4 regions of the Ferdinandcohnia sp. GQ5 genome follow, and region 4 is predicted to be linked to each of the others. Evidence: riboswitches for the same ligand, from Rfam matches in the RefSeq annotation. Region 4 holds a riboswitch; each other region holds the start of a gene.

The links. A riboswitch is a leader RNA that binds a small molecule or an ion and turns the genes downstream of it on or off. The one in region 4 is predicted to bind thiamine pyrophosphate.
Region 1: linked by a shared signal. The riboswitch ahead of AC6CHV_RS00745 (3-oxoacyl-ACP reductase) and the one ahead of thiM (hydroxyethylthiazole kinase) in region 4 are both predicted to bind thiamine pyrophosphate.
Region 2: linked by a shared signal. The riboswitch ahead of tenA (thiaminase II) and the one ahead of thiM (hydroxyethylthiazole kinase) in region 4 are both predicted to bind thiamine pyrophosphate.
Region 3: linked by a shared signal. The riboswitch ahead of thiT (energy-coupled thiamine transporter ThiT) and the one ahead of thiM (hydroxyethylthiazole kinase) in region 4 are both predicted to bind thiamine pyrophosphate.

What each region holds. Positions count from the first base shown of each region.
Region 1 covers NZ_JCAXEW010000001.1:160,557-165,585, forward strand. Annotated here, with positions in the region: gene AC6CHV_RS00735 (Na+/H+ antiporter NhaC family protein) at 1-898, shown strand, start outside; gene thiW (energy coupling factor transporter S component ThiW) at 1,784-2,287, opposite strand; gene AC6CHV_RS00745 (3-oxoacyl-ACP reductase) at 2,309-3,070, opposite strand; TPP riboswitch at 3,162-3,268, opposite strand; gene AC6CHV_RS00750 (hypothetical protein) at 3,404-3,802, shown strand; gene AC6CHV_RS00755 (DNA alkylation repair protein) at 3,823-4,485, opposite strand; gene AC6CHV_RS00760 (hypothetical protein) at 4,611-4,742, opposite strand.
Region 2 covers NZ_JCAXEW010000002.1:409,475-414,503, reverse strand. Annotated here, with positions in the region: gene AC6CHV_RS04095 (glycine zipper domain-containing protein) at 1-259, shown strand, start outside; gene AC6CHV_RS04090 (lysozyme inhibitor LprI family protein) at 392-1,039, shown strand; TPP riboswitch at 1,158-1,261, shown strand; gene tenA (thiaminase II) at 1,370-2,050, shown strand; gene AC6CHV_RS04080 (pectate lyase family protein) at 2,093-3,763, opposite strand; gene AC6CHV_RS04075 (helix-turn-helix domain-containing protein) at 4,191-5,029, shown strand, end outside.
Region 3 covers NZ_JCAXEW010000014.1:145,534-150,562, reverse strand. Annotated here, with positions in the region: gene rpsF (30S ribosomal protein S6) at 55-342, shown strand; gene ssb (single-stranded DNA-binding protein) at 396-962, shown strand; gene rpsR (30S ribosomal protein S18) at 1,009-1,248, shown strand; gene thiT (energy-coupled thiamine transporter ThiT) at 1,311-1,892, opposite strand; TPP riboswitch at 1,966-2,067, opposite strand; gene AC6CHV_RS17430 (YybS family protein) at 2,356-3,285, shown strand; gene AC6CHV_RS17425 (DHH family phosphoesterase) at 3,313-5,029, shown strand, end outside.
Region 4 covers NZ_JCAXEW010000011.1:120,052-125,080, reverse strand. Annotated here, with positions in the region: gene AC6CHV_RS14855 (nitronate monooxygenase) at 1-88, shown strand, start outside; gene thiD (bifunctional hydroxymethylpyrimidine kinase/phosphomethylpyrimidine kinase) at 1,483-2,268, opposite strand; gene thiE (thiamine phosphate synthase) at 2,268-2,915, opposite strand; gene thiM (hydroxyethylthiazole kinase) at 2,902-3,726, opposite strand; TPP riboswitch at 3,787-3,896, opposite strand; gene AC6CHV_RS14835 (YetF domain-containing protein) at 3,967-4,665, opposite strand; gene AC6CHV_RS14830 (helix-turn-helix transcriptional regulator) at 4,834-5,029, shown strand, end outside.

The DNA.
Region 1 (5,029 bases), on a different contig from region 4:
AGGTGGCATTAAAGGTCTTGATTTAGGGATGTCTGCCTACCAAGTATTTTTATTAAGTATTTTGTTTAATTTTTATGCGATTGTGATGCTCCTTATTGGAATCATTCAAACATTTTGGCCATCTAAAAAAAGTGATAAATCCCACCAGCATGCAGATGATGAAGAACATGATCATGAATTTCACCGAATTGGAATTAAGAAAGAACTTTCTCTGGTAAAGGCACAACCTTGGCATTTAATTGTCCCAGTGTTTTTACTTCTAGGATTGTCTCTCTATCTGCTATGGGAAAACGGTAGATCACTTGGTGCTCAATCGGTCTTTGAGGCTTTTTCAATGGCCGATGCAACCTTTGTCATGCTGCTTGCTGTATTTATCACACTAATTTTCACTTTTGTGTTTTATGTAATCCGAAAGCAGAAATTACATGAAATTATGTATCATTTTTACGATGGTGGAAACCAAATGATGCAGGCGATTACCCTTCTCATTCTTATATGGGCTCTTACCTTATCGGCTGAGGAACTAGGATTTTCTGAATTTATTAGTTCCACTTTAGGCTCATTTTTACCAGGGTTTTTAACACCTGCGACGATTTTTCTAATTGGGTCAGTTGTTGGGTACTTTATTGGTTCCTCTTGGGGAACATGGGGGTTATTTATGCCGCTTGGAATTGCTTTGGCCCTTTCGACGGGTGCCTCCATCCCGCTAACCGTCGGAGCTGTTTTTGCGAGCGGAGCATTTGGAGCTTTGACTTCACCACTTGGTGACACAACGATAACCACGGCCTCAATACTAGATTTAGAACTAGTGGATTATGCACAATATAAATTAAAGGTTTCAGCAATAGGAGGAGTAATTGCCATTGTGTTATATATCATTGGTGGTTTGGTGATTTAAAAGAGACTAAAGAAGTAGTTCGGATATTGTGGTGCGGAAACATTCGTATTCGAAATCATTTTTACCTTTTTTTGGATATTACGTATGACTTTATATTGCTAAATTATATAAAAGCATACGCATTTCAATTTTACGTATGCTTTTATCGCTTTTTCGCTTAAAAACAATACACAAATGGATATTTCTTACATTTTTAATCATAATTGAAATCAATTCTACCTTTTTTTGGAATTTACGCATGACTTTATATTGCTAAACTATCTAAAAGCATACGCATTTAATTTTACGTATGCTTTTATCGCTTTTTCGCTTAAAAAATGATACACAAATGGATATTTATTACAGTCTTAATCTTAATTGAGATCGAATCTACCTTATTTTGGAATTTACGTATGACTTTATATTGCTAAATTATATAAAAGCATACGCATTTCAATTTTACGTATGCTTTTATCACTTTTTCGCTTAAAAAATGATACACAAATGGATATTTATTACAGTCTTAATCTTAATTGAGATCGACTCTACCTTATTTTGGAATTTACGCATGACTTCATATTGCTAAACTATCTAAAAGCATACGCATCTCAATTTTACGTATGCTTTTATCGCTTTTTCCCTTAAAAAAGATACACAAATAGATATTTATTACAGTTTTTGTTTTTTTAGAAATCATTTCTACCTTATTATGTATTTTCAAATGACTTTATACTACCAAACTAAATAAAAGTTTACGCATTTCTTTACTGTGTTGAATATACAATGGAAAGTGAATTTGTAGTTTTAATTAGAAACCAATTCTGTGCATTTATATAAGTAGTAACATCCCTTTTAATGTTAAAAAGCTAGAAGACTGCATAATCACCTCTAGCTTTTTTTTACGTATTAGTAGTTTCGTTCTAGATATTTATTGAACGCGGGGTTTTTTAATACGATTCCAACAATGATAAATCCAAAAATAGATCCCACAATGGAGCTGAAAATAAACGATGGTATGAAGCCAAAAATGGCTGCATCCTGTCCAAGAATAAGCGTGGCAATTGGATAACAAGCAATTGCCCCTAAGATCCCTGTTCCAATAATTTCACCTGTCATTGCCATTGACGCTTTCTTAGTTTTTGTATAAAGGATTGCTGCTAAAAAAGCTCCTATCATACTTCCTGGAAAGGCAAATAAAGAGCCAGTCCCAAGCATGTTTCGAAGTAAAGATACAGAAAAAGCTTGAAGCACGGCGTATGCTGGACCTAAGATAACCGCCGACAAGACATTAATAAAATGCTGCATAGGAAATACTTTTGTGAAACCTATTGGAATTGCAAATAAATGACTTGTAACTGTTCCGATAGCGACAAGCATTGCTGTGAGTGTCATTTTTAGTGTTTTACTCAAGATGAATCCCCCATTACCGATTTAATTCATTACCAAACCGCCGTCAACAATAAGGTTTTGACCCGTTACCCCTTTACTCCAAGGTGATGCAAAGAAAAGAACTGCGTTTGCTACATCTTCCGGTGTTGTTACTTTTTGTAGTGGCGTAGATTCCTTTATCAATTGGAAAACCTCTTCAGACGTTGCCGAACTTGCATCCGTTGTTTGAAGTAATCCCCCAGAAATCATATTTACGTTTATTCCATATGGACCAAGGTCTTTTGCCATGTTCCGAGTGAATCCTAAAAGAGCTGCTTTGCTAGTGTTGTAATCATGGTAAGCAACAACAGGATTTTGAAAGAGATTCGTGCCAATTGTTACAATACGTCCAAAGCCAAGCTCTTTCATGTCTGGAAGTGCTGCTTGTGTTGTATGTAAAGCTCCTTTTATTGCTCCTTCGAGCTGTGCGTGAAAATCCTCCCAAGAAATAGTTTCGGCGTTCTTTCTTGCGACTGGGTCAAAACGAAAATTGATTAAGGCATTATTTACAACGGTTGTTATAGGTTGATCAAAATATTTTTTCGCTTCAACAAATAGATTCTGTACTTGTTCACGATTTCTCACATCAGCTTGAATGGAGATCGCATTTTCACCGATTTCTTCTTGTAGAGAACGAGCTTTTGCTTCACTATGAAAATAGTTGATTACTACCTTTGCCCCTTCATTCGATAAAGCTTTTACGATTTCCTTTCCTAATCCTCGTGCACCACCGGTAACGAGAATAACCTGATTTTGTAGTTTCATTCTAGTAGCCTCCTCAAATAGAAAATAAGAAAAACGCAAAAAAACCAGTTCCACATAAATGGACCTGGTTTAAGGTATCAAGAAAAAATGGACATTTTCCACTCTACTTTCCTCCGCCGGTATAATCCGGATCAGGTCCAAAGGGTTAAAAAACGCACGCTTTTCTCTCAGCCCAATCGGGCACCCCTAGTAGTTACGAATATTCTTTCTATAAGGATAGTATGTACTTGCAAAAATGTAAAGGTATTTGATGAATTCAAGATTCTAAGATTCATTATATGGTATAATATGGATAACAGTCTGAATATTCAATTTATAGAAAGGAGTGCTGGGATGTTATTTTATTTAATGATCGCTCTATTTGCAGTAGGAATTGGAGCGATTGGTTGCGGTATTTTTATGTTTTTTGTAAAAATGGAAAAGAAAAAGGCGTTTATTATAAGTTTAATAGGATTATTCATTATTATAGTGACCATGGGTTCTGGTAATCTTCGCCCCTCCTATGAGAAAGAAACCTCCATAATCGTTCAGGAAGTTTCCGTATCGGCCAAAAAAAATGGTGATGGAAAATACAGTTGTAATGTAAGTGATCCATACAGCGTGTATCAGTTTTATAGCGAAGATAAAAAAGAGGTCGAGGATTTTTGCGCTCAATTTAGCAAAGGTGAAACATATGAAATCACATTCCAGTTTAAATCTGGTAAATATACCATTTTAGGAGTAATTAAGTAAAGGCCGGGAGATTCCTGGCCTTAAATATATTTACTACCTTCTCTAACACTTAGCTTTTGCAATGGTGTTTCATTTATAAATTGACGGACTGAATCTGGGTTTGTCTTTGAGTATTCGCGCAAAGCCCAGCCAATTGCTTTTTGGATGAAAAATTCTTTACTTGTTGCATTGGCTTTTATGTATTTGTACAGGATGTTTTCATTTGTTTCTTCCTTATATTTTAACTGGAAAAGAATTGATGAACGTGTAAGCCATAAATGCTCACCAAATGCCCAGCCTTCAATTGTTTCCTCTATCATACTAGGTGTTACTTTAGCAATATTTCCAACTATATGTGGTGAAAGAACATCGACAGTATCCCACCAAGATTTTGTAGTAATGAGCTCTTCGATAAAAGTTAAATGGCTACTATTGACTTTTTTTATAGATCTAACTAAATAATCCTGTGCAGCATATTGGTATTCCCGTTCATCCTTTTTCCACAACTGTGTAACAAGTTCAAGATTTAAATCCTTTTTTAATATTCCTGTTTCATTATAAAAATTACGTGTTAATTGTCTCCTTAAAGGTGTTTTTATTCCGAGAAACGGAAAATGGTTTTTCATATATTTTTGCATCGGTAACGCATTAGCGGGATTACTATGTTCTTCGAATAATGTAACGAGATGGTTTAAATCCTCCATTGTATTGCTCCTTTAAAAGATTTGGTATCCTCATTGTACTCGATGCTCCTATTCTTACAAAATAAAAAATACTATCTTTTCTATGTAAGTATACGTACGAAAAGATAGTATTTTAAATTCGTTACTTATTGCATTTTAATAGGTGTTACGACTGCAAATAGGTTTTCTGTTGGATTGTTGAGGTTGACTTCAATTACTTTATACCCTTCACTATCCTTGTAATCATTTGTAACTGGTGTTTTAATCTCGTTGCTCATTTTCCGTACTTCCCTTCTAACATTTTTCTCACACAATAAGTAGTATATGATGAGGTAACGAAAATGTGCTTTCTTTTAAAAAAAATTTTACTTTTATATTTTGGCTGTTTCGCAAACTTTGTTGTTTTTATATCGTTGACTTCCGCTTCAGGTGGACGCTTTCCGCGGGCGTGGCTTGAGCCTCCTCGTCGATACCGCTCATGCGGGGTCTCAAGTCTCACGCTTTTCCCGCAGGAGTCGCCACCTTACGCTCCAATCAAATTGGTTTGCAATTTATTAACAAAAAG
Region 2 (5,029 bases), on a different contig from region 4:
AGATAGTATTGAGCAAGAATGTAAACAGCATAAACAAGTCATTCAAGGAATTGTTTCACATCTTCAGAAGAAGCATAAGTTGGTATCAGAAGGATTTTATCTATCATTATATATGTCCATTGGTATGAGTTTAGGTGTAGTGTTTGGATTAACAATAATTGACAACTTTGCGTTAGGTATATCGTTTGGTATGAGCATGGGTATTGCCATTGGTGCTGGTTTGGATGCAGATGCTAAGAAAAAAGGTAACACAATATAGTCGATCGAACACTTACAAATGTGAGTGTTTTTTGTTTGCATTAGGTGAGGATTGCTTAAAAAAGAATTTGAACTTCCTTAAATGTTACTGGAAAATTTTATGATATACTAGTTTGGTAGAGGAGGCAGTGTAATGAAAAATAAACAGCGTTTACAAATTGTAATAATTATCATAGCATTATTCTCGTTGGTTGCATGTAGTAATTCAACGGATGAGGCAAATGCTAAACCAGAAAATGAAGAATCAGAAACTAGCACCGATCTAAAAACAGAGGAAAAACCGGCTACCGATGAGGAGCCAGGTGAAATAGTTAAATCTGAGAGTCCTGAACATACTCAGATTAAAAACAAAGATGTGACATCTAAAGAACCATCAACGAATGAAAATGAAGAGTCATCGAAGTCTAGTGACAACAAAGAAATAAACCAAGGTATGAAGGATACATATCTCAAAGAATTAAATGAATTGGAAGAAGCAGATAGAAACGCCGAAGATACAACAACAATGGCAGAATTAGAAGAACAAGAGGCGGCAAGGTATAAAAAGTGGGATCAGAAATTGAACGAAATTTATGGTGTATTGAATGAACAGCTTGATTCTGAACAGATGGATCAATTACGAGAAGAACAGCGGAATTGGATTAAATATAGAGATGAAACTGCAAAAGAATCTTCACTGAAATATAAAGGTGGCTCGACGGAAACCTTAGAATATGTTGCTACCAAAGCAAGTCTAACTAGGGAAAGATGCTATGCGTTGGTTGCAAAGTATATGAAATGATTGTTTTTATTGGGGTAAGCTCGGAGTAGGACAATGACTCAAGCGGGACAATGGACATGAATAGTTGCCTTTTCATAGCCACTATGATTAACTAGTATCTAGTAACTTAATAATCTAACAATTCGACTAGGGGAGCATTTTTGTGCTGAGAGATAGAAGAAATATCGACCCTTTGAACCTGATCTAGGTAACACTAGCGTAGGGAAGTGGAGTTGGCACGTTATGTTTAGACTGAACGATTTTATATTGCCTAACCCATTCCTAGCAAACTAGTGATGGGTTTTTGTTTTTTTATCTCCCCAAGGTCAAATGGAGAGAGGGGACAAGAAAGTGAGTAGTCTTTTTACAGATCGTTTATGGAATCGAGTGGAGCCTATCTGGAATTCGTATTTGGAGCATCCATTTGTGAAAGGGATTGGCGAGGGTTGGTTGGATAAGGATAAGTTTAAGCATTATATGAAGCAGGATTATGTGTACCTGATTGAATATTGCCGTCTATTTGCATTAGGGAGTGCAAAAGCTCCAGATTTAAAAACGATGTCCATATTTGCAAACCTTTTGCATGGGACATTAGAGATGGAAATGGATCTTCACCGCCAATATGCCGCAAAATTTGGAATATCAGCTGAAGAGCTTGAGGCAACAAAGCCTTCATCAACTACAACTTCTTACACAAGTTACATGTTGAATGTGGCGCAGCTCGGTGGTGTAGATAATGTTGTCGCAGCAGTCCTTGCTTGTGCTTGGAGCTATAACTTTATTGGAAAAGAGCTCGTAACATGGCATGGAGCTGTTGAACATGAATTTTATGGTGAATGGGTGAAAATGTATTCATCCGATGAGTTTACTGCCTTGGCGGAAGATTGTAAGACGCTAATCAATGAAATCGCAAGCGAAAAACCGGAACGAGATTTAGCTGTACTTGAAGAAATCGTCGTCAAAACCAGTTTGTTTGAGTATATGTTCTGGGATATGGCTGAAAACCTTGAGGAGTGGCCAATTAAACTGTAAGGACATGGGGACAGAGGGACAAAGAACCTCTGTCCCCCTATATTATCGACCTTTACTGTTGGAGTTATAGTCAGTTTTTAACCATGCAATTGGGCTCATATTTACCTTGTTTGCACCTGCATATTTTGTAAGTGTTGGAACAACGCTGTCTAAAGGAACCACGGTATACGTATAAGGGAGTTTCTCGTCATAGTTATATTCAAAGGTAAATGGATCAGTAGGTGGATTCATTTTACTCATATTTTCACTTCCAACAATATGAGAAGACCATGCCCAATTTCCGATTGTTGATTTGTCATACCATATAAATCCTGTTGTAAACAGATTTTCACCATTATTGTCCCAGCTGCTTCCTGTATACGTGCCATATTGGTTGGTAATTTTTGAGTTTACAATTAAGTTTCTATTATAAGCTGCTTGGAATAACTCAGCCCATTGGGCGTCCATATTTTTAGTATCTAATCCCTGAATCTCTGCACCAATGATTGGCTCGTTAATGTCATTGAATACAGATGTATCTGCTGCAATCGAGGCTCCATTTCTAGCATTTAGTGCCCGTGAAAGTGTATCTGTTCCAAATTCAGCAATTGCCGAGACATTCTCTAAAATCGCTTGATGAGAGGAATTGTCCAAATACAAGTTGTACGCATGACCAGAACCTTGGCGTATCATAGGAATTCTCTGTCCAACATTGGTATAGGTATTATAAGCGAGTGTTAAACGTATTCTTTGATTGCCATCCTTTATCTCATCGCCACTACTAGACACATAATTCACATAGTCTTTATCACCTGAACCTGATAAATGCACCTTACTGTGATACGCAGCATAGGCCATGATTTGTTCTTTAGTGGCACCTTCATTTCGCATGTTGTAATACACACTATCGGAATTCAGTTCATTTGAAGCATATTTCTCTTCCATAAATTGAATCGTTTGATAAATATCAGTGTCTGTTGAGGGATTTTCATCTGCAGGTAATCCGAATTCAGACCAGGAAATGGTGATGTTGGAGCCACCGTTCTCTGTATCAATTAATCCATCCGCTGCAATTGGAAATTTGCAATGGTCAATCCATACATTGTTGGCACCATTTATTTTAATATAAGTCCAGCCTACTTCCTTGTGTTTTCCTGTATCATCCCATTGCCACATGCCATCAAAGTTCAGATTACGAATGACGATATCGTTCGTAGACCGTTGTAATTTTAACTCGACAGATCTTATCGTTTTTCCTTTTTTTGAAAAAATCGTGAGTCCTTCAATATTATCAATATTTAGTTGTGAAACACCAGAAGCTTCTATTTTTGGATTGGTAAATCCGTTCATAGGATCTCGATATTTCGTAATGAAACGAAACTTCTTTGTTTCCTCAGAACTCAGATTTAGATTCTTCCACCCAAAATTTAAGTCCTTAGCGATTTCAATTACTTTCACACTTCCAGCTTGTGCATCCAAAATGGCCTGTAAAAACTCTCTTTCTGTTTTGACCTGTCGATAATAGGGTGTATCAATGTATTCACTTCGGTCATTCACCCCTATTGAGGCATAACCAGAAACAGATAGAAAACTACTGTCATAATCTTTCATATACCTAATAGTGTTGGGAATCGAATCGATTGCTGCAGCGTGAGCCGTACCATTTCCGGTCAAGAAAAATGGCGCAAATAAGGAAAAAACCATAACCAATACCATTGCTTTTCTAAACTTCATAAAATACCACCTTTGCAATTTTTTAACTAAGTCTCAATGCAAACCAAATACAAACAAGCCTTTATATTACACCTCCAATCAACGTCTAACGGTAAACATTAGATTATTCTTGTAAACCCTTTCATGTTTGTGAATTCAAAAACTTCTATATTAGTTTAGCAAGCTTCTCATTACATATTTTGTGAGAAGAAGACGTTTCTGTTTACATTTTCGAAGGTGTTTAGGCATGTACACAGGAGAGGGGGTTCCTTTTTCCTAGTTCCTCGTTTGTTAAATAGGAGTAAAGTTGCGATTCCTTAAAAAATGAAGGATATGGGCAGATGAACATGTAATAAAAAGAACATAACTAGAGTACAAGTTTTAAGCGGGTGAAAAATGAGAACACGAATAAAGAATTTTGTTGGCTCATTTGGAGAGGAGTTGAATAGTGGTGCAAAAAATAAGTGTTTCTCTTCGTGAACAGCCTTTTTATATAAATCGTTTTAGTGGATACCATCCGTCAATGGCAACACATCATCTGCACCAAGATTACGAAATTTATTATTTATCCAAAGGGGAACGGATTTACATTATTAATGGGGAAGAGTACCTAGTAAAGAATCAGCATCTCGTTTTTATTGATAAAAATGTGATCCATAAAACGGTCAAGAAAAGCAATCAAGTGTATGAGCGAATGGTGATAAACTTTAGGGAGTGCTTCTTGAGTTTAGGCGAACAACATATCGTGAAGCAGCTCTTTGAAAATGGACCGTACATTATATCGATTCCTCAAAATAAAAGAGAATTAATTAACACTATCATAATGAGGCTATTCGAGGAGTACCAAAAGAATCTAAAGGAAAGGGATATGTACCTTAGATCTTTGCTATCCCAATTATTAATTGAAAGTAATAGACTGATAGAGGATGCGTGTCCTTTAGAAAAGATGAAAGTTTCGGGACAACAAGATAACACTGGTAAAAATGAAATCGAAAAGATTATTACATTTATTAATAACAATTTTACAAGCGATATTTCACTTGGTGTTTTATCCTATCATTTTCATGTAAATGAGCAGTATATAAGTAGACTTTTTAAAAAATACACTGGATGCAGTTTTATTGAATACTTGAACGCAATCCGTATAAATGAAGCAAAAAGATACTTAATACATACAAGCTTGAAAGTGAATCAAATTGCAGGAAAAGTGGGTTATTCCAATCATGTTCATTTTTGGCGAGTGTTTAAGAGGAATACAGGCATGTCCCCGAATCAATTTAGGATACT
Region 3 (5,029 bases), on a different contig from region 4:
CTCCTTGCCCTTTTTAGGTAAAAGGGCCGTTAGTCCAAAAGGAGGTGTAACGTGATGAGAAAATACGAAGTTATGTATATCATCCGTCCAAACATTGATGATGAAGCGAAAAAGGCTTTAGTTGAGCGTTTTAATGGCGTTTTAACTGACAATGGTGCGGAGATTACAAACGTAAAAGAATGGGGTAAGCGCCGTTTAGCATATGAAATCAATGATTTCCGCGATGGTTACTACATGATTCTTAACGTAATGTCAAACGCTGAAGCAGTAAACGAATTCGATCGTTTAGCGAAGATCAACGAAGACATTATCCGTCATATCGTTGTTAAAGAAGAAGCATAAGAATTTATTAGAGTATAGGCTCTGTTTGAATATCCTGTTAGGAGATGGTTCTGATGATGAATCGCGTAGTTCTTGTAGGGAGACTTACAAAAGACCCTGAATTACGATATACACCAAGTGGAGTTGCGGTAGCAACCTTCACGCTCGCAGTGAATCGAGCATTTACGAATCAGTCAGGTGAACGTGAAGCTGACTTCATTAATTGCGTTGTATGGCGCCGACCAGCTGAGAATGTTGCAAACTTCTTGAAGAAGGGCAGCTTAGCAGGCGTTGATGGTCGTCTTCAAACAAGAAATTATGAAGGCCAGGATGGCAAACGCGTATATGTTACTGAGGTTGTAGCAGAAAGTGTTCAATTCCTTGAACCAAGAAATGCAAATGACCAACAGCGTAGCGGTGGAGGTAACTTTGGCGGTGGCTATGGCGGTAATCAAGGCAGCTATGGTGGCAATCAAGGTGGTTTTGGCGGTAACCAAGGTAACCAAGGCCAAGGCGGCTATTCTCCATTTGGACAGAATCAGAACCCAAATCAAAACCAAGGACCTACAAGAGTAGACCAAGATCCATTTGCAAATGATGGACAACCTATCGATATTTCAGATGATGATCTTCCATTCTAACTTGTAAGTCAATCATATAATCAACACTTAAAAGGAGGGAAAATCAATGGCAGGCGGACGTAAAGGTGGACGTGCAAAGCGTCGTAAAGTGTGTTACTTCACAGCTAATGGAATTACACACATCGACTATAAAGAAGTAGATTTACTTAAAAAATTCGTTTCTGAACGTGGTAAAATTTTACCTCGTCGTGTAACAGGTACAAGCGCAAAATACCAACGTAAATTAACAGTTGCTATTAAACGTGCTCGTCAAATGGCATTATTACCATATGTATCTGGTGAATAATAAAGAAAAGCGATGATCGCCTAATGCGGTCATCGCTTTTTTGTTGTTTATTTAGAGAACGATTAGAATCGTTTCTGTACTTCCTGTTTAAGTACGAAGAAACGGGGTGAAGAAAGAATCAATAAGGTCATGATAATGGAACAGAAGATGAATGCACCTAAAAAAGTGATACCGTTAGCTGTAAGAGAAAACCATACTGCTTCAAAGCCTTTGAGTTGTTCAGCGAAGAATACAAAACCTGATACGAAATGCCAAAAGTAGCGAGCAAGGCTTCCAATGAAAATGGCACTAATGATTAAAGCTAATGATTTACCTTTGTTACCAGTTCGTAAGCTTTCTTGAACGCCGTTTCTAAATAAACCAGCAAACCCAATGAAAGAAAAAGCTAAGAAATAATCGATGGCTCCTTGAACTGGATGGATAATCCAGGGATCAAAGATCACTTGCAGAAGTCCCCATAAAAAACCGGAAAGGAAACCAATTTTAAGTCCCCATCTAAGTGCGACAATGAATATAGGGATCATCGCGAATGATATAGAGATGGAAGGACCAATTTTTATTGATGGCACAAACATATCTAGTGCTAGCGCTAATACGGCAAAAATCGCCGCTTCAATCATGGACTGCAACCTAGTATTTCTCATAAAAAAACCCCCTTGAAGTGTGTAATGAACAAAACGCACCCCAAAGGAGAACAACTTTAATAAAAGGATAAGTTCTCATAAATCTCCACATTCCTACGCTAGCATTAACTAACAGGTTCGAAGGGTCTGAACGTTTAACGTTCACTCTCAGCAAATTGCTCCCCTTGTGGTTACGTTTATTAATTAATTACTATCATAATAGAAATTAGGGAAAAGTAAAACAAAAAGTTTCGTCACAGTGGAACTTCAACTAAAGACTGCCGTGTTCTATGTCAAAGCCGAAGTCAACAAATCCAATGGAAGTACAAAAGTTGAAGACTTCCTAGTAAATCTTTAAAATAGAAAGTGGTTATAAAACATGCACTTTTTTTGATGTCAAGTTCCATACGCCATTGGCTTGAGGGGTCCAAGCGCCAGGCACTTTTCTTCAGAAGGTGTGTTGCAAATAAGTTGAGGTGAAAAGGTGAAAAATACAAAATTATTAACAGAAGGTGCCATGCTTTTAGCAGTATACAGTGTACTGTTACTTGTCAGTCTATATCTCCCGCTACTTGGAACGGTACTTTCATTCCTTTTGCCCATTCCATTTATTCTGTTTACAGTGAAGTATAAAGTAAAGCAGTCATTGTTATTTTTACTTATCGCTTTTTTCCTCTCAGGACTATTAGGTTCTGTAATGGGGATTATACTTACGATAATGTTTGGTGTTACAGGGATTTTATTGGGTGAAATGATCAACAGAGGAAGAAGTGGAATCGAACTTTTCTTAGGCGCATGTTTGTCCTACTTGTTTTCCATTGTGCTGATGTTTGTCACGGTTAACCTTGTTTTACAAGTGAATGTTACTGAAGTGCTTAAAGAAAGTACACAAGAATCTTTTGCCATGGCTGAGAGTATAATGAGGGCAACAGGGGGAGAAATGAATACAGAAGCCATTAAACAGCTAGAAGAGTCAGTAGAAATGATGCAATACATGATTCCAAGTATGTTTGTTTTTCTTGCGATGTTTTTGGCTTTTATAACAGTTGTGGCCATTAAACCTATTCTGGTAAGGCTTCGGGTAAAAATAAATCCTTTCCCGCCATTTCGTGAGATTAATTTTCCAAAGAGTGTCTTATGGTATTACTTATTGATTTTACTTTTGAGCTTTGTTGAGATGGAAAAGGGTACATTTGGATATACTGCCTTTTTAAATTTCTTTTTTATTATGCAGTTGCTAATGGTCATTCAAGGCTTGTCATTTATTTATTATTACTGTTATCAAAAAAGAATTCCAAAGGTCGTACCGATTGTTCTAACGATCTTAACACCAATTCTCCTTTATATTATTCGAATCTTAGGTATAATTGACTTAGGATTCCAACTGCGAAATCGAATTAGTAAAAAGAAGTAAAACAAAGCTTTAGGAGCTGAAAATTACATGCCAGACTTTTACAAAAGAAAGTTGTTTCGCTATCCCTTATATGCATTACTTGTTATCACAAGTATTTTTAGTGCAATTCTCGTTTATTTTCAGTGGGTGATTGGGTTAGCAAGTTTTCTGCTCCTTGGATTAATTACGTACTATTTGTACAAAGCAAATTCACTTCTAAAAAAAGAAATGGAGCATTATATCTCAACCCTATCCTATCGCTTAAAGAAGGTTGGCGAAGAAGCGTTAATGGAAATGCCGATTGGGATTTTGCTATATAATGATGAGTTTCAAGTTGAATGGGCCAATGCTTACTTATCAAATTGCCTTGACGCAGATACGTTAGTGGGGAGATCACTATATGATGTTGAGGAATTAATTGTTCCTTTAATTCAGCAAGAGGTCGAGAGTGAGACAATTACATTAAATGAGCAGAAGTTTAAGGTAATCATTAAGAGGGAAGAACGATTACTTTATTTCTTTGATGTCACTGAACAAATGGAAATTGTGCAATTGTATGAAGCTGAGCGTACAGTGCTAGGGATCATCTTTTTAGACAACTATGATGAAGTTACTCAAGGAATGGATGACCAACGGAAGAGTTCTTTAAATAGTCAGGTTACGTCAATCCTTAATGAATGGGCCAATGAACATGGTGTGTTTTTAAAGCGAACCTCATCTGAGCGTTTCATTGCGGTGTTAAATGAAGAAATATTATCCAATCTTGAAAAAACAAAGTTTACGATTCTGGATGATGTTAGGGAAAATACAGCAAGGGATAGCGTAGCACTAACTCTAAGTATAGGAATCGGAATTGGAGTCCCAACCCTTCCTGAGCTAGGAGTTTCAGCACAATCCAGCTTGGACCTTGCACTGGGACGTGGTGGTGACCAAGTTGCGATTAAGCTTCCAAACGGTAAGGTTAAGTTCTATGGGGGCAAAACAAATCCAATGGAAAAACGCACTAGAGTCCGCGCACGCGTTATTTCACATGCTCTAAAGGAAATTGTCTCGGATAGCGATAAAGTCATCATCATGGGCCATAAATACCCTGATATGGATGCTGTAGGTGCTTCCATTGGGATATTGAAAGTAGCACAAATGAATCATAAAGAAGGATATATTGTATTAAATCCGAATGAAATTGATTCAGGTGTTGGGCGTTTACTTGAAGAAGTAAAGGAAAATACGGAATTATGGTCATACTTTATTACGCCAGAGCAGGCACTTGAAATTGCTTCAAACGACACACTGCTTGTTGTAGTAGATACCCATAAACCATCACTTGTAATTGAGGAAAAGCTGGTATCAAAAATTGATAAAGTGGTTGTTATTGACCATCATCGCCGTGGAGAGGAATTTATTCAATCACCATTACTCGTCTATATGGAACCATATGCATCATCGACAGCCGAGTTGGTGACGGAACTTCTTGAATATCAACCTAAGAAGAAAAAAATTAATATGCTTGAGGCGACAGCTTTACTAGCTGGGATCATTGTTGATACAAAGAGTTTTACGCTTCGCACGGGTTCAAGAACATTTGATGCAGCATCCTATCTTCGTGCACAAGGAGCAGATACCATTCTTGTTCAGAAATTCCTTAAAGAAAATATGGACCATTTTAAAAAGCGATCGAGATTAATTGAGTCAGCATTTATTTATAAAAGAGGAATTGCGATTGCAAAAGGAAAACAAAATGAGACCTATGACCAAGTGATGATTG
Region 4 (5,029 bases):
TTGGTCTGGACAAAGTCCAAGATTAGCTAAGAATCAAAGCGTTGCAAACTTAATAGAATCAATCATCTCCGAAGTAAAACACATCTAATGTTAATAGTGTTCTCGGGTTCAGACACTGGCTCGCTTGTTCGGTGGTGCCAAGACAGAAGTTGTATCCGCTTCAGACTCTGGCTTACTTGTAGGGCGATTCCTTGTCCGAAGTTTGCTTGACTTCAGACACAATCTTGCCTGTTCGGCGATTCCTTGTCCGAAGTTTGCTCGACTTCGGACACAATCTCGCTTGTTCGGCGATTCCTTGTCCGAAGTTGGCTCGACTTCGGACACGATCTTGCTTGTTCGGCGATTCCTTGTCCGAAGTTTGCTCAACTTCGGACACTATCCCACTTGTTCGGTGGTCTCTTGTCCGAAGTTGACTTGACTTCGGACACAATCTCACTTGTTCAGCGGTTCCAAGTCCGAAGTCTGCTCGACTTCGGACACTATCTCGCTTGTTCTACGAATCCAAGTCCGAAGTTTTTTCGACTTCGGACACTATCTCGCTTGTTCTACGAATCCAAGTCCGAAGTTTTTTCGACTTCGGACACTATCTCGCTTGTTCGGCGATTCCTTGTCCGAAGTTTGCTCGACTTTGTACACAATCTTGCTTGTTTGGCGGTCCCTTGTCCGAAGTCTGCTCGGATTCGGACACAATCTCACTTGTTCTACGAACCCAAGTCCGAAGTTGGCTCGACTTCGGACACTATCTCACTTGTTCTACGAATCCATGTCCGAAGTTTGCACGACTTCGGACACTATCTCACTTGTTCTACGAACCCAAGTCCGAAGTTGGCTCGGCTTCAGACACAATCTTGCCTGTTCGGCGATTCCTTGTCCGAAGTTTGCTCGACTTCGGACACTATCTCACTTGTTCTACGAATCCCTGTCCGAAGTTTGCTGGACTTCAGACACAATCTTGCCTGTTCGGCGATTCCTTGTCCGAAGTTGGCTCGACTTCAGACACAATCTTGCCTGTTCGGCGAATCCATGTCCGAAGTTTGCTCGACTTCGGACACTATCTCACTTGTTCTACGAATCCTTGTCCAAAGTTTTTTCGACTTCTGACACAATCTCACTTGTTCAGCGGTTCCAAGTCCGAAGTCTGCTCGACTTCGGACACGATCTTGCTTGTTCGGCGATTCCTTGTCCGAAGTTTGCTCGACTTCTGACACAATCTCGCTTGTTCGGTGGTCCCAAGTCCGAAGTTTGCTCGAATTCGGACACTATCCCACTTGTTCGGTGGTCCCTTGTCCGAAGTCTCCTCGACTTCGGACACTATCCCGCTTGTTCAGCGATTCTTTGTCCGAATTTAACTCCGCTTCAGACACTATCTCGCTTGTTCGGCGGTCCCTTGTCCGAAGTCTCCTCGGCTTCAGACACTATCCCCCTTGTTCGGCGGTGCCTTGTCAGAAGTTGACACAACTGCTTCAGACGCTGCAACTCTAATTAGTTCTTTAGGGCGTAACAATGATTCAATGGTCCACTGCCTTTTCCAAGGTCTAGTCCCGCTTCGATTGCTCCCGTAATATATTGTTTTGCTTCTTTTATACTCGTTTTAATATCATGGCCTTTTGCTAAATTACAAGCAATGGCTGATGAGAGTGTACAACCTGTGCCATGCGTGTTCGGGTTACTGATCCGTTCTCCAGGGAACCATGTGAACTCGCCATTATTATATAATAGGTCATCCGCAGTATCTTCAAGATGTCCACCTTTAATCAAAATGGCCCCTTTATAGGTTTCGGACAATTTTTGGGCAGCCACTTGCATGTCTTCCTTCGTGGTAATCTCCATCCCACCAAGCGCCTCAGCCTCATGAATATTGGGTGTAATAATAGTAGCAAGCGGAATTAATTGACTAATCAAGGCGTCCATTGCCGATTCACTCAAAAGTCTACTCCCACTAGTTGATATCATGACTGGATCCACTACTATATTTGAAGGCTTATATTCTTCTAGTTTTTCCACGATTTTATGGATGATTTCAGGAGATGACACCATGCCGATCTTTACACTATCAGGAAAAATATCAGTCATGATGCAATCCAGCTGTTGCCCGACAAATTCAGGAGTCGAATCGAGAACCCCGTATACGCCAGTTGTATTTTGAGCAGTAAGAGCTGTGATTGCACTCATTGCATACATATTATGGGCTGTAATTGTTTTAATATCTGCCTGAATTCCAGCTCCTCCACTACAATCAGATCCTGCAATCGTCAATACCTTTTTCATTATTTTCCACTCCCTACCATCGTTGCTGAAAGCTTATTTAACTCCTTTGTAGCGGCTGTGATATCGGACTGTGCAAAGATTGCCGATACAACCGCAACACCGTCTACCCCACTTCCAACTAACTCTAAAATATTTGTTTTATTAATCCCACCAATTGCAACGATGGGAATCGAAACACTCTTACAAATTTCTTGCACGGTTTCGAATGTCATTGGTTTCGCGTCTTTTTTTGTACCTGTTGGGAATACCGAACCAATACCAAGATAATCTGCACCAGCTTTCTCAGCAGCAATAGCTTGTTCTACATTTTGAGCCGACACGCCTAGAATTTTATCCGTGCCAATCATTTCACGTACTTTTTCAACCCGCATATCCTCTTGACCAACATGCACACCATCTGCATCACAAGCTAGCGCAATTTCAACATTATCGTTAATAACAAAAGGAATATCATAAAAAGCCGTTAACATTTTAAGTTCAATAGCTTCTTGTAAAAAATCATCATACCCAAGATTCTTTTCTCTTAGTTGAAGGAATGTAATACCACCTTTTAACGCTGCTTCGACTTGTTCCACTAAGGTTTGGCTGCCTGTCCAGGCACGGTCTGTTACTGCATATAGTTGCATAAATTTTTTATCGATTTTCAATGTTCATACCACCTTGCAGTTGCAAAAAATTTAGTTTACTCATCGCATCAATCAAGTACATACGGAATGATGAAGTTCCTGCATCCATTTCTTCTACTTTTTGATGAGCTAATTCACCGCAATATCCCATTGCGCTCACTGCTGCGGCTGTACTCTTTAAAATTTCACTAGGATTCGCTCCACAATAAGCAGCTACAACAGAAGTAAGCATACAGCCTGTCCCTGTAATTTTCGACATCAACGGATGGCCATTTCTGATTGCAAATGCTTCGTTCGTGTTCGCAACGATATCTATAGCACCTGTGATTACAATGACTGCACCTGTTTGTTTACTTACCTGTTTAGCAAACTGAATCATTTCTTCGAGATTACCTTCATTGATGACGTCTTCTGCAGCTGCGTCCACACCTTTGGTATTTCCACTGCCTGCATGCACCGTTTTTATTTCTGATAGGTTCCCTCTGATAACAGCAAATCGTATCTCATCTAAAAGCTGATAAACAGTATTAGTTCTTAGGCTGGACGCCCCTGCTCCAACTGGATCCAAAACAACAGGATGTCCTAGTTTGTTTGCTGCCTTCCCTGCTAAAATCATAGATTCTATCGTTCTCTCATTTAATGTACCGATATTAATCACAAGCGCATTGCAAATACTTGTAATATCCACCACTTCTTTTGGATCGTCCGCCATAATTGGTGAACCTCCACAAGCAAGGACAATATTTGCAACATCATTAACCGTCACATAGTTTGTAATATTATGGACGAGCGGTGTTTTTTGTCTAACGTTTTTTAAGATTTGCTCAAACATGGTAATCCTCCATTCAAATAAAAAATGCGGTATACCTGAAACAGATATACCGCATGAATCGTCATACTTACACACATTCCCTACGTTGGCATTATCCAAATCAGGTAAAGGGTCAAAGCTACATTTTGCTTACTCTCAGCCCACAAGTGTGAGCTCCCCTGCACTATTCAATTTGATTCTATTATAGCATACGAATCTGTGCTGTCATTCTTTTTAAGTCCTATACATTTTTCCGGAGGCTTAATGCATCATATTGTCGTCTATGTTGTCAATGTATAGTGTCCCATCTTTTTGTACCTCTGCATAAAAGACCTCAGATGCATCCGTCACCCCAGCATTTTTTAATTGTTGGTTTAGCCAGTTTGTATCTAAATTTAATCTAGAAAGATTCATGTTATTAATTACACCGTCTGAGATGACCTCGGTCGAGGTTGGATATATATAGGGATTACTCTTAACACTGGCATCCTCTTTTGTGTAAGGCATTTTATGTTCGTATGGCATCACCGAAAGTTGGCCACTAGTTTCAAAGATGGCATACTGTACATCTTTAATAGAAAAGTACCCTTTTTGTCTTAATATTGAATTAAGGGTATCCATATCTAGTCGTGTTGAACGAAGTGAATTCTCCATAACCTTTCCTTCTTTTATCACAATGATCGGTTCCCCTGTTGTTACTTTCCTTGCTTTTTTCGACTTTATATCAATAAAAGCAATCGCTAATGTAAAAACAGTCCAGCCTATTAACGCTAGTACCCCATTTACTATACTTACATTTGAATTCATTGCAAAATTTGCGGCAATAGAGCCTATAGCAATGGCAGAAACAAAATTAAAAAATGTCATTTGACTGATTTCTTTTCTTCCCATTATTCTTGCAAGTACAAATAACACAACAAAAGCAATAGCGATCCTTAGTAAGAGCTGTGAAGCAGCCATCATAAAACTCCTTTTTAGTTTGTTGAGATTTATTTTATCCCTAATAAAGCGATTTAATTAATTCACCCAATTTTAAAAAAAGAATTGTTTTCTTCACAACAATAGTGTACGATACATAGTATAAATCAAATACTGTATGTCATATAGTAATAAAAATGAGGTGGGTAAATGAGTGATTTATTTAACTCATTAATAACTGAACTAAGAAGAGGAACGTTGACACTAGCGGTTTTGAGTCAATTACGAACCCCACAATATGGCTATTCCCTAGTCCAGTTATTAGAGGGGTCAGGTATCAACATTGAGCAAAGTACGTTATATCCACTGCTTCGTCGGCTGGAAAAACAGGAACTAGTGACAAGCA